3 regions of the Brucella oryzae genome follow, and region 3 is predicted to be linked to each of the others. Evidence: predicted binding sites of a transcription regulator. Region 3 holds the regulator's gene; each other region holds the start of a gene.

Region 1 (4,214 bases), on a different contig from region 3:
TGCGGAAGCACGGCAAAGCGAATGACCTGCAGGCCGGAGCCGCCCGAGGCGCGGATACCCTCCACCGGACGCATATCGATGTTCTCGACCACTTCGGAGAACAGCTTGCCCAGCGCACCTGTTGTGTGAAGCATCAGCGCCAGCACACCGGCCATCGGTCCAAGCCCGAAAGCGATAACGAAAAGCAGCGCGAAGACGATTTCAGGAACCGTACGCAGCAGCTCCAGCCCGCGACGAACAATGAAACGCACCGTCGAATTGGGAGCCATATTGGATGAAGCCGCAAATGACGCGGCGAAAGCAACGGCTGCCCCGATCAGGGTAGCCAGATAGGCGATCAGCAGCGTCTCAAACAGCATCTTGAGCCAGCCGCCGAGGTTCCAATACCAGGCAGCAAGGTCGCCCCGGAAATTGGCAATGGTCAGATCCGGCAGAATACGACCGAGATAGCTTGTAAAGCGAAAGAGATTTTCGACCAGCGTGCCCGGCCGAACATCGGCAACGACGGAGGCAGCAATGGCGACAACGACAAGCGCGAGAAGAAGCGCGATACCGTAGAGACGCCGTTTGCCGACCTCCCTGCGATAATCGGCAAGCAGGCTTTTTGCTCCACTGCCGTCAAGTGAGGATATCGTCATGCAATCTTTCCTATGAAAATGCCCGGAACGGGTTAGGTTCCGGGCACTTCAATTTCTCACGGATCAGGACTTGCGAGCCTTGTCGTTGAACTTGAGCATCTCGATGATCGGCTCATAATCCTTGGCTTCGGTCGCTACAAATTCCTGATCCTTACCGTCGGAAAGCGCGTCAAAGCCGGCCTTGTCCTTCTTCGGCATGTCGAGGAAAGCCTGCTTGATATCGGCCTTCAACTGGTCCGGCAGGGTGCTGAGAACAGCGAATGGGCCTTCAGGAAGGAAGTCCGACTTGAAGATGATGCGGAAATCGTCCTTCGTCATTGCCTTGCCGTTGGCATCTTTCAGAACGCCGCGGCTGACCATGCGGGTCAGGTTGGAATCGTCTTCCGAGTTCCAGGAATTCGCAGCGGCATCAGCGGTACCCTGCGCGAGAGCGAGCACGGCGTTTTCATGACTGCCAGCGAAGAAGTTCTTACCGAAGAACGTATCGACGCTATAGCCTTCGCGGTTGAGGAAGAAGCGCGGGGCGTTGTTGCCCGAGGTCGAGTTCGGATCGACGAGAGCAATGGTCTTGCCCTTGAGGTCTTCCATGGTCTTGTACGGGCTGTCGGCGCGCACATAAACAACCGAGTAATAGCCGTTGACGCCGGTGTCATGGCGCTGGTTGACAAGTGGCGTGGTTTCAACGCCGGTCATCACGGCACGGGAGTAGGAAGCCGGGCCATAGAATGCGATCTGGATGTTACCGGCGCGCTGGCCTTCGATGACAGCGGCATAGTCGTTGGCGACGCGCAGCGTGACCTTGGTGCCAAGTTCCTTGCCGAGATAGGCGGCCAGAGGCGCATAACGGTCAGAAGTGGTCGAGGCGTTTTCGGCTGGAATCACACCCAGAACGATTTCCGGATAATCCTTGCTCCAGTCGGCAGCCTGAGCGGTGGAGGCCATCATTGGCATGGTCAGCGTTGCGGTAAGCGCAGCAGCCGCCAGAAAGTTTCTACGGTTAAGCATAGGTATCTCCTGTTAATCCTGAGTTTGGAGCGTGTTTTTTTCCGGAGCTTTGTGCGCTCAGGCGGAAAGCTGGCGCAGAACGGCTTCGGCCGACTGCGGAACCGGCATTGGCATTGTTTCGTCCTGCTCATCTGCATCGATGACGTCAGCAGCTTCCATGCCGTAAAGGTCTCGCGCCGCCATTTCGGTCAGCATTGACGGTGTGCCGCGGAATACGATCTTGCCAGCCGACATACCGACGAGACGGTCGCAATAGCTGCGCGCAATATCGAGCGAGTGCAGATTGCAAAGAACCGTAATGCCATATTCGCGATTGATGCGACGCAGAGCGTCCATGACGCTGCGGGTGTTGCGCGGATCGAGCGATGCAATCGGCTCGTCTGCGAGAATAATGCGGGGTTGCTGAACCAGAGCGCGGGCAATCGCCACACGCTGCTGCTGGCCACCCGAAAGTTCATCGGCGCGATGCGCTGCAAGATGCGCAATGTCGAACTGCTGCAAGGCGGAAAGCGCGATCAGACGTTCTTCATCGCTCCAGATGCGCAGGAGCGACTTGGGCGTCGAAACATAGTTCAGGCGCCCCATCAGGACGTTGGTCAGGACATCCAGACGGTCGACCAGATTGAAATGCTGGAAAATCATGGCGCATTGCGCGCGCCAGTCCCGCAGGCCTGAGCCTTTCAGCCCGGTAACGTCGCGGCCATCCCAGTGAATGGTTCCCTCTGAAGGCTCGACAAGGCGATTGATCATGCGCAGAAGCGTCGATTTGCCCGCGCCTGAGCGCCCGATAATTCCCACAAACGTGCCCGGTTCGATTTCGAGGTCCACGCCCGAAACCGCCACCTTGTCATTATAGCGGCGCGTTATGTTTTTCAGTTGAAGCATGAATTCGTCTCCATTCATGCTTAATCTGAATTGCTTCCATGACACTGCGATGAAAGCATAATGACGTTTGTGTAAATTTACACATCGCTATAGAGAATTTATTTAAGCGACTGTTTTTACAGTTATTTCCTTCAAATGTTGAAGGAAAGACTCTGTGGACGCACTGACATTGCCGGAATTGTCAATTGTGACAACATCCCCGGCACCGTCATCGAAGCTCACTTCGCGCTTAAGCCGCGCCGCGATTTCCTCCCGGCTTTCGCGACCGCGTAAGGCAAGCCGTTCTGCCAGAACGTCCGGTCGGGCCGTTATCATCACCACTGAGCGCGACGTGTAGAGCCTGCGGATATCGCTCAAGACCCGACGCGAGACATTGGCGATCACCACCGTACCGTCAGCGATTTCATCCTCGAGCGATTTCGGCAATCCATAGCTCAGACCATGCGCCTGCCAGTGCAGGGCGAAAGCGCCCTCACCTGCCGACTTTGCAAAGCTCGCTTCATCCAGACTGTCATGATCTTCCGTTCCCGGCATTTGCGGACGCGTGATGATACGGCGTACGAAATGAAAACGCGTGTCGCCCGCAAGAGCCACACGCGCCGCATCCATGATCGTGTCCTTGCCGGCCCCGCTGGGGCCGACGACGGCAACGAAACAGCCTTTCGGCATATCGGATTGCATCTGCATCAAAGCACCCGCTCGCCTTCGCGCCAGACAGTGCGGACAACCGGAATTGCACCTTTCGGACGCACGCGAACCAGGTCGGCTCGCTTTCCAATAGCGATCTCGCCGCGATCATCCATAGCCATCGCGTCAGCAGGATTCTTGGTTACAAGTCGGATCGCATCCGGCAACGCAATCGGGCGTTCGCCGGAAGCCAGACCGAATGCCGACTGAATAAGGCTGAACGGAATATAATCCGACGACAGGATGTCGAGGCTGCCATTGTCCACCAGATCGCGCGCGGCGATGTTGCCGGAATGCGAGCCGCCGCGAACGATGTTCGGCGCGCCCATCAGAATGGAAAGCCCTGCACCTTTCGAGGCATTGGCGGCTTCTATCGTGGTCGGAAATTCGGCGATCCGCACACCGTGGTCGAGTGATTCATCGACATGCGCGCTGGTCGCATCATCATGGCTGGCCAGAACGATGCTGCGCGCTGCTGCCAGTTCCGCAATGGCGCGGCGATGTTTGGCCGAATAGGCGTCCGAATCCGCCATGCGCTTTTCACAATGCACCCGGAACTCCTCATCCGTGAGCTTCATCTTGCGCATGTAATAGGTGCGATAGGTCTCAAGATCAACGAATTGACGCTGGCCAGGCGCATGATCCATCAGCGAAGCAAGTTTTACGCGGTCGTCACCTGCGAAAAGCTCGAATGTCTCAAGGCAGTCCGCTGAGGAAACTTCACAGCGCAGATGCAGGAAGTGGTCGGCACGTAGGCGATTCTCGCGAACACCGCTTTCGATGGCATCCGCAAGCATCCGCATATCCGTGCCCACGAAGTCGCGGTCATAGTCCGTGCCGACGCGCATCGCATCGAAAACCGTCGTGATGCCGGACGCTGCGACCTGCGCATCATGCGCCTGAACCGCTGCATCGACATTCCAGCGCACTTTCGGACGCGGCGCATAATGGCTTTCCAGCTGATCCGTGTGCAGCTCGATCAGACCCGGAATGACATAA
Region 2 (4,214 bases), on a different contig from region 3:
GCGGCGGCAGATGGTCGCCGAAGAAGACGAGAATGGTTTCGCGGTCGCGCCTGGACGCCCATTTCATCAATCGCTCAAGGCTTGCATCGGCATCCATGGCACCTTGCGAATAGGAACGGACCGACTGGCGTGTGTGTTCGCTGGCGTCGGTCTGCACCTCAAGCTTGGAATCCGGGTAGCGATTGGCTTGGTAAGGGCCATGTCCCTGAAGGGAAACCGCGAAGAAGAAGAAGGGTGCATCCATGGAATCTGCTTCGCGGATGATTTCATCGGTCAGGGCCGCGTCGGAGGCCAATGAGCCGCGCTTTTCCAGCGGCGGCATGTTTTCTTCCGACATGAACTTGTCGAAGCCCATGTTTTCATAGACGGGACCACGGTTCCAGAACCATTGACGGTAGGGATGAATGGCGCGCGTCGCGTAACCCTGTTCCTTGAAAAAGCTTGCAAGCGAGGGAAGAGGACGGCGGATATATTGTTGATACGGGATACTGCCGGACGGCAGGAAGGCCTTGGAAAATCCGGTCAGAGCCTCGAACTCGACATTGGCGGTCATGCCGCCAAATTCCGGCGAGAAGACATGGCCGGATTGTTCCGCGCGCACCGTCGGAATGGGGTCCGCACTGAAAGCCACACCCGGAAGGCGCGTCGGGTCCCAGAAGGATTCGCTCATCACCATGATGACGTCGGGTTTTCTGGCATCGAACGCGGCAGGGATCAGCTGCGCAGGCGGTTCGATAGCGGCAATTGCTTCTGGAGAATAGCCTTCCGGCGCGAAGACGGTCGCCATCGGCACATTCAGGATGAAGGCCATGGTAAAGCCGTTATGGGCGTAGTTTTCCTTCTGGTCCCACATGATCGGCAGAATACGCAGACGGTCACGTGCCAGCGAAAAGCTGGCATAGTCGGAAATGACTGCGAACCAGGCGAGCAGCGGCAGCGCGAAGGCGAGACGCAGCATTCGCCCCTTCCACGGAATTGGATCGAAGCGCCTCCACCAGAACAGTGTCACGGTAATCATCAATGCTGCGGAAGCAATGAGAAGCAAGGCTATGCCGACAGCACTCCACGGACGGTCACGCACCAAGAGCGGCAAAAGATCGACGATCTGACGGGCGTAGAGAAAATCGCTCGGATAAAGCGGGTCGCCGAGATAAAGGCTCTTTTCGCGCGCGGTCGTTGCCGCAATCAGCGCCAGCGGGCCGACAACAAAGAAGCCATAGTGAATCCGTCCGAAAATAGCGTCGCTTGCCGTTAGTACGACGACGAAGAGCGCAACCGTCGTCCATGCAGGCTTATGCGGCGTGCGGAAGAACTGCATCGTATCGGTGAACGAACCGCGTACGATCCATTCGATGGCGAAAACCAGAAGGGTGGACAGCACGATGGAAGCAAGCGCAATCACTGCGAGGCGCAGCGGCCAGGCAATACGGGCAGGCCCGAAAATCGCGGCATCGCTCCAGCGACGCGCTGCGGTATTTTCCATCACACCCGGCATGTTTTACTCATCAACTCCCAAACTTTTACAAAAATCCTGTCACATTTCTGTCATGGAAATGTCAACTCACGTTTGAAGCACGCTTGGGCGGCGAGTGATACGCACCGTGATCTGAATGGATGATGAATGGAGCATTTAAAATGAGAACAGGGCCGGAATTGATCCGGCCCTGTCCATGGCTATATAGCGGATTGGATTACGAAAAGACGTCTTCCAGTCCCTTGGTCAGTTCCAGCGCCTGCCGCTCGAACAGGCGGCGATAGATGCCGCCCGGCTTGCGGATAAGCGCGTCGTGATCGCCTTCTTCAAGGATCTTGCCCTTGTCGAAGACCAGCAGCCGGTCAAGTGCACGAACCGTCGAAAGCCGGTGCGCAATGACAAGCGTTGTACGACCCACCATCAGCCGTTCCATTGCCTGCTGGATCAGCACTTCCGATTCTGAATCGAGGCTCGATGTGGCCTCATCCAGAATAAGGATTGGTGCATCTGCCAGAAATGCACGGGCAATCGCGACACGCTGACGCTCGCCGCCCGAAAGCTTCACGCCGCGTTCACCGACAAGCGTTGCATAGCCCTTTGGCAGGCGGCTGATGAAGTCGTGCGCGCTTGCAAGCTTCGCAGCTTCTTCGATCTCCGCCTGTGTCGCGCCGGGGCGTGCATAGGCGATGTTCTCGGCCAGCGTCCGGTGAAACAGGATCGGCTCCTGCTGCACGATAGCGATCTGCGATCTGAGCGATGCCTGCGTAACATCGGCAATGTTCTGCCCGTCGATCAGGATGGCACCGCCACTGACATCGTAGAGACGTTGGATGAGCTTGACGAATGTCGTCTTGCCCGAACCCGAATGACCGACCAGACCAACCCGTTCGCCAGCTTCGATCTTGACCGAAAAGTCGCGATAGAGAGCGGCTTCGTGGTTGCCATAGTGGAAAGTGACGTGATCGAAAGTGATCTCGCCGTTTCCGATCTTGATCGCCGGTGCACCTGGCTTGTCGGCAATGCCGTAAGGCTGCGCCTCAATGTCGACCAGTTCCTCCATGTCGTTGACCGAACGCTGCAGGTTGCGGATGTGCATGCCGACGTCGCGCAGATAGCCTTGCAGCATGAAGAAGGCTGTCAGGACGAAGGTGATATCGCCCGCCGTTGCCTTGCCCTGGCTCCACAGATAGAGCGCAAAGGCAATGACCACACCGCGCATTACCAGCAGGTTGGCGCCTTGAATGAAACCGTTCAGCGTACCGATCAGCCATGTGCGACGAGTACGGCCGCGCCACTTGGTAACGACCTTTGCCAGACGCACATCTTCGCGGCTTTCCGCACCGAATGCCTTGACAACGGCATTGCACGAAATGGCATCGGCCAGAGCGCCGCCCATACGTGTGTCCCAGCTATTGGCAAGCGTTGCCGCTGGCGCGACAAAGCCAAGCGAAATCACAATCGTGCAGACGATGAAAAGCACCGAACCGATTGCGACCAGCAGTCCCATCAGTGGCCAATACCACGATAGAAGTACCACCGAACCAACCAGCATCAGGATCGATGGTAACAGTGCCACGATCAGCGTATCGTTAAGCAGGTCGAGCGCCCACATGGCACGCGAGACCTTGCGGACCGTCGATCCGGCAAAGGCATTGGCGTGCCAGTCGGTCGAAAAGCGCTGCAGCTTGCGGAACGAACTTGCTGCCATGTCGCTCATGATCTTCAAGGTGAAGTCCGTGATGACATAGAAGGTCAGCTGGCGCGTAACCAAGGCGAGCGCACCAAGCGCAAGCAGGATGATCAAAGCGTGAATGGCAGCATCCCACGCACCTTCGTTACCTAATGAAAGCGCGTCGACCAATCGACCGGAATAGAGCGGTGTCAGAACATCTGCGGCTGTTGCGAGCAGCATGCCGATTATCATCAGCGTCAGCCGCAAGGGCTGACTTCGCCAGTGGCCGAATGTGTAGCCGAGGACATTGCGGAAGGCAGGTCCCCGGAAATCTATGCGAAACCGAGTCATATCTACAATACCAGGCCGCGTTTGGGCGGATTCTGGTTCCTTTAAAAGCATTTTCAGCAAAAGTGCGAAGCGGTTTGGCGTCGGACAATGCGTGAAAACAAAGACGAAACAAGCAGCCGGTGAGGGCTGCGGCAAATTTGGAAATGTTGGAATCTGCCCTTTTAGGGAGGGCGTTCAGGCCTCAGCCTGCAATGCGGGCCGAAGACTTAAAGCTTGGAAGCGCCCGCGTTAACACTGGGCACCATCGGGAATGGGTCATAGACACGCATCTCATACCTCTTGCCAGTGTTGCAGATGCGTGCACAATAAATGAGCAGAAAGTTTTGCCAAGGCGCAAAATGACGAATTTTCTATCCAATCATTTGACTGTGACAAATTTGCAAGCCTTGCTTTAAAGCGCGTCGATATAGCTTTCAGACCTGTGTCTGGCGCGTATTTCACTTTTTTCGTTATAAGGCGGCTCCGGCCTTGCAATTCCGTCGCTCATGGGTGAAGGGTCATCCTGAGATATATCAGTGCGGTGCACAGGGAGAGTTTCATGACAATTCATCAAAATCTGATTGCGGGCGAATGGGTCGGCGGCGACGCGAGCGCCAACATCAATCCTTCGGACACCAATGATGTCGTGGGAACCTATGCGCGGGCAACTGCCGAGGACACCAAGGCTGCGATTGCTGCTGCGAAAGCCGCTTTCCCGGCCTGGTCGCGTTCCGGCAT
Region 3 (4,214 bases):
GCCAAGAAGAACCGGTTTACCGACATGATTGAGGTGAACATCAATAATCTGGCGGCCGTGCCATCCATCGTGTTCGGTCTGCTCGGACTTGCGGTTTTCATCAACTTCTTCGGCCTGCCGCGCTCTGCGTCGCTGGTCGGTGGCCTGGTGCTGACACTGATGACGCTTCCCACGATCATCATCGCGACGCGCGCCGCCCTTCGCGCCGTGCCGCCTTCCATCCGCGCGGCAGCTCTCGGTCTCGGTGCATCGAAAACGCAGATGGTGTTCCACCATGTTCTGCCGCTTGCCGCACCCGGCATTCTGACGGGCACGATCATCGGTCTCGCCCACGCGCTTGGGGAAACTGCGCCGCTTCTCCTGATCGGTATGGTGGCCTTCGTGGCGGACGTTCCGTCCACCCCGATGGACCCTGCGACCGCATTGCCTGTCCAGATCTATATGTGGGCCAATGAAGCAGAACGCGCCTTTGTGGAACGCACGTCAGGCGCTATCATTGTCCTGCTTCTGTTCCTTGCCGTGATGAATATTGCAGCAATCATTCTGCGCCGCCGCTTCGAGCGCCGCTGGTAAAACGGGAGTCGAAAGCTATGAATCTGATGACTGAACGATCTCTCGAGAAAGCCGTAGGAGAAAAAATGAACGCCAACGCCAATTCCATAAAGATGCGCGGCGATAAGGTTTGCGTATTTTATGGCGAGAAGCAGGCGCTGTTCGACGTCGATCTGGATATCCAGGAAAAGATGGTCACGGCGCTGATCGGCCCTTCCGGTTGCGGCAAGTCCACTTTCCTGCGTTCGCTCAACCGCATGAACGATACGATCGAAGGCTGCAAGGTCGGCGGCAAGATCACGCTCGACAATGAGGATATCTACGATCCGAAGATCGATGTCGTCGAACTGCGCGCCCGCGTTGGCATGGTTTTCCAGAAGCCGAATCCGTTTCCGAAGTCGATCTATGAAAATGTCGCCTATGGCCCGCGCATTCATGGTCTCGCCCGTACCAAGGCAGATCTGGAAGAAATCGTTGTGACGAGCCTCCAGAAGGCCAGCCTGTTCGAAGAGGTGAAGGACCGTCTGCACGATGCGGGCACCGGTCTTTCCGGTGGTCAGCAGCAGCGCCTTTGCATTGCACGTGCGATTGCGGTCAGCCCGGAAGTGATCCTCATGGATGAACCGTGCTCGGCGCTCGACCCGATTGCAACCGCAAAGGTGGAAGAGCTGATCGACGAACTGCGCCAGAACTATACGATCGTGATAGTCACCCACTCCATGCAGCAGGCCGCGCGCGTTTCGCAGCGCACTGCCATGTTCCACCTCGGCAATCTGGTCGAAGTGGGTGACACGGAAACCATGTTCACCGCGCCGACCGAAAAGCGCACGCAGGATTACATCACCGGACGCTTCGGCTGATCCGGAACTGCGCTCAACAGATAGACAGTGCGGCTTCCCCGCAATTTATATTACGAGGTCTACTATGCCGTCTCAGCATACCGTTCGCTCCTACGATGAGGAATTGAAGTTTCTCACCCATAAGATCGCCGAAATGGGCGGACATGCGGAACGTATGGTCGAGCAGTCGGTCGCAGCTATCGTCAATGCGGACAATGCGCTTGCACAGCGTGTCATCTCCGACGATCTCATCCTCGACGCCAGTGAGCGCGAGATCGACGACAAAGCCGTGATGATCATTGCCAAGCGTCAGCCCATGGCGGTGGACTTGCGCGAAATTATCGGCTCGATCCGTATCTCAGCCGATCTGGAGCGCGTGGGCGATCTGGGCAAGAACATTGCCAAGCGCGTTGCCGCCGTTTCGGAATCGCGTCAGCCGGTAAAGCTTTATCGCGGGCTCGAAACGCTGGCCGAGCTGGCACTGACCCAGCTCAAGGACGTCCTCGACGCCTATGCGTCGCGCTCGGTGCAGCAGATTAATGTCGTCCGCGACCGCGATGACGAGATCGACGCGATGTACACGTCGCTGTTCCGTGAACTGCTTACTTACATGATGGAAGATCCGCGCAACATTTCTGCCTGCACGCATCTTCTATTCTGCGCAAAGAACATCGAGCGCATCGGCGATCACGCGACCAACATCGCGGAGACCGTATATTACATCGTGACAGGCCTGCAAATGCCGGCCGAACGACCCAAGGAAGACCTGAGCCACGGTATTGTCGTGGATGAGGCGCGTAAACCCTGAACTGTTGTCGACCGGACTTCGGTTCGGTGGATGAGAATGTATGAATAGCGCGGCGGCACGCGGTCGATTGGGGGGATTTTATCCACCGCCCGCCGAATTTGGATAGGAAAATACTGGATGTCACAGGCACCCAAAATCGCTGTGGTAGAAGACGAAGAGGCGCTGAGCGTGCTGCTTCGCTACAATCTTGAGGCAGAGGGCTATCAGGTCGATACGATGCTGCGCGGCGACGAGGCCGAAATCGCCTTGCGCGAGAACGTGCCGGACCTGCTTATTCTGGATTGGATGCTGCCGGGCGTATCGGGCATCGAGCTTTGCCGTCGTCTGCGCCAATGGCCAGAAACGGAGCGGCTGCCCATCATCATGCTGACGGCTCGCGGGGAGGAAAGCGAACGTGTCCGCGGCCTCAGTGTCGGTGCGGACGATTATGTCGTGAAGCCATTTTCGACGCCGGAACTGCTGGCGCGCGTTAAAGCCATGCTGCGCCGGTCCAATCCGAGCATTCTTTCGCACGTGCTGAAAGTGGGAGATCTTGTTCTGGACCGCCAGCAGCATCGTGTCTACCGCAAGGAAAAGGAAGTTCGCCTTGGACCGACGGAATTCCGCCTGCTCGAATATTTCATGATGTCGCCCGGTCGCGTTTTTTCGCGCAGTCAGCTTCTGGATGGAGTTTGGGGGCCGGACATCTATGTGGATGATCGTACGGTGGACGTCCATGTCGGACGGTTGCGCAAGGCGATCAATGTCGGTCGGGCGCTCGATCCGATCCGCACTGTCCGTGGCGCTGGCTATTCTTTCGGCTGAGCAGAGCTGTTATCTGCGACTTCTAAAACTAAATTTGTCCGACCCGCTACGGTTTCCGTGGCGGGTCGTTTTTGCTTAAGGTCAAGCTCTCGTGAAGTGCGGATCGGGTCTCCCGATTCGCATCGGAATGGTCAAAATAGATGTCGAAAGCCCAATCTCACGCGATGTTACAGGCATGTTGTCAAAGTTGACGAAGAACAACGGAACCTGCTTTGAAACAGAAATTCTGCAGAAAATTTGAAACACCGTGAATGTGTATGCAAAAAACGTACAAGAAAAATTGAATTAAGGCAGGGATATGGCGTGTATTGCGTGACTTTGAATCTCATTAAATCAACATCTTATCTGAATTTCCAGCTCTTGTTAAGAAATTGTTAATATATTTAAAGGGCTTGTAGGGAAATTCGCACTCTCGATTCGGAATTGCTTTCGGGCAATTTAGCTGTCTCCAGCATCGTAGGAATTTGACCTTCCGCCTTTTTTTGGCCTAAAAATTCCAAAACCTTGAATTCGATTGAGCGACAGTAGGGCGTATGATTTTTGATCTTCGTCCTCTTTGACTTGCACCGCAGTTAGACGTTCGCGCACATCGTTCCAGATGTGTTCGCCTGAATGGATGACTGGATCAGTTAAGGGTCCTAACATGAGACTGAGCCATTGACGCGCGCCGCGAAGTGGAAATTGCCCGCTCTTATCGGGCTGATGGTTGCGCCTTTCGTGGTGACCGGTTGTACGACGACCGGAACCTCGGGAAAAGCCAATACGGAAAAGACGGCGACAAGCCACGTCAAGTCCGTCAATGGCGTAAAAACCTATACTTACACCGCACGGGACAAGAATTGTCTTGAACGTGCGATGTTCTTCGAATCCAACCGTTCAAGCTCCGATGGTCTTCTGGCTGTTGGCACAGTTGTGATGAATCGACTCGCTTCCGGTCGTTATCCGGATACTATTTGCGGTGTTGTCGGTCAGAAGAACCAGTTCGCGCCCGGTGTCCTCACCCGCAAGATGAATTCCAAAGCGTTGCCCGATGTTCAGGCTGCTGCTGACGCGGTTCTAAAGGGCAAGCGTCATCCAAAGCTCAAGAACGCCATGTTCTTCCACACGGCGGGCCTGAAATTCCCCTATAACAACATGCATTATGTGCTCGTTGCCGGGGGTAACTCCTTCTACGAAAAGCGCAATCGCGACGGCTCGCTACAGAATCCAGT

What was found. The regulator PhoB, encoded in region 3, activates phosphate uptake and scavenging genes when phosphate is short. The targets are predictions, from matches to a motif close to TGTCATNNANCTGTCAT.
Positions count from the first base shown of each region.
Region 1: the regulator PhoB is predicted to act here: its motif matches at 2,578-2,594, upstream of phnC (phosphonate ABC transporter ATP-binding protein).
Region 2: the regulator PhoB is predicted to act here: its motif matches at 1,533-1,549, upstream of JNC70_RS02320 (LTA synthase family protein).

Region 1 is NZ_JBHEEO010000008.1:6,929-11,142, reverse strand. Features, by position in the region: gene phnE (phosphonate ABC transporter, permease protein PhnE) at 1-638, opposite strand, end outside; gene phnD (phosphonate ABC transporter substrate-binding protein) at 702-1,643, opposite strand; gene phnC (phosphonate ABC transporter ATP-binding protein) at 1,701-2,528, opposite strand; gene phnN (phosphonate metabolism protein/1,5-bisphosphokinase (PRPP-forming) PhnN) at 2,631-3,209, opposite strand; gene JNC70_RS10380 (alpha-D-ribose 1-methylphosphonate 5-triphosphate diphosphatase) at 3,215-4,214, opposite strand, start outside.
Region 2 is NZ_JBHEEO010000002.1:89,630-93,843, reverse strand. Features, by position in the region: gene JNC70_RS02320 (LTA synthase family protein) at 1-1,495, opposite strand, end outside; gene JNC70_RS02315 (ABC transporter ATP-binding protein) at 1,692-3,497, opposite strand; gene JNC70_RS02310 (aldehyde dehydrogenase family protein) at 4,036-4,214, shown strand, end outside.
Region 3 is NZ_JBHEEO010000004.1:24,944-29,157, reverse strand. Features, by position in the region: gene pstA (phosphate ABC transporter permease PstA) at 1-573, shown strand, start outside; gene pstB (phosphate ABC transporter ATP-binding protein PstB) at 639-1,412, shown strand; gene phoU (phosphate signaling complex protein PhoU) at 1,477-2,199, shown strand; gene phoB (phosphate regulon transcriptional regulator PhoB) at 2,317-3,003, shown strand; gene JNC70_RS04985 (cell wall hydrolase) at 3,661-4,214, shown strand, end outside.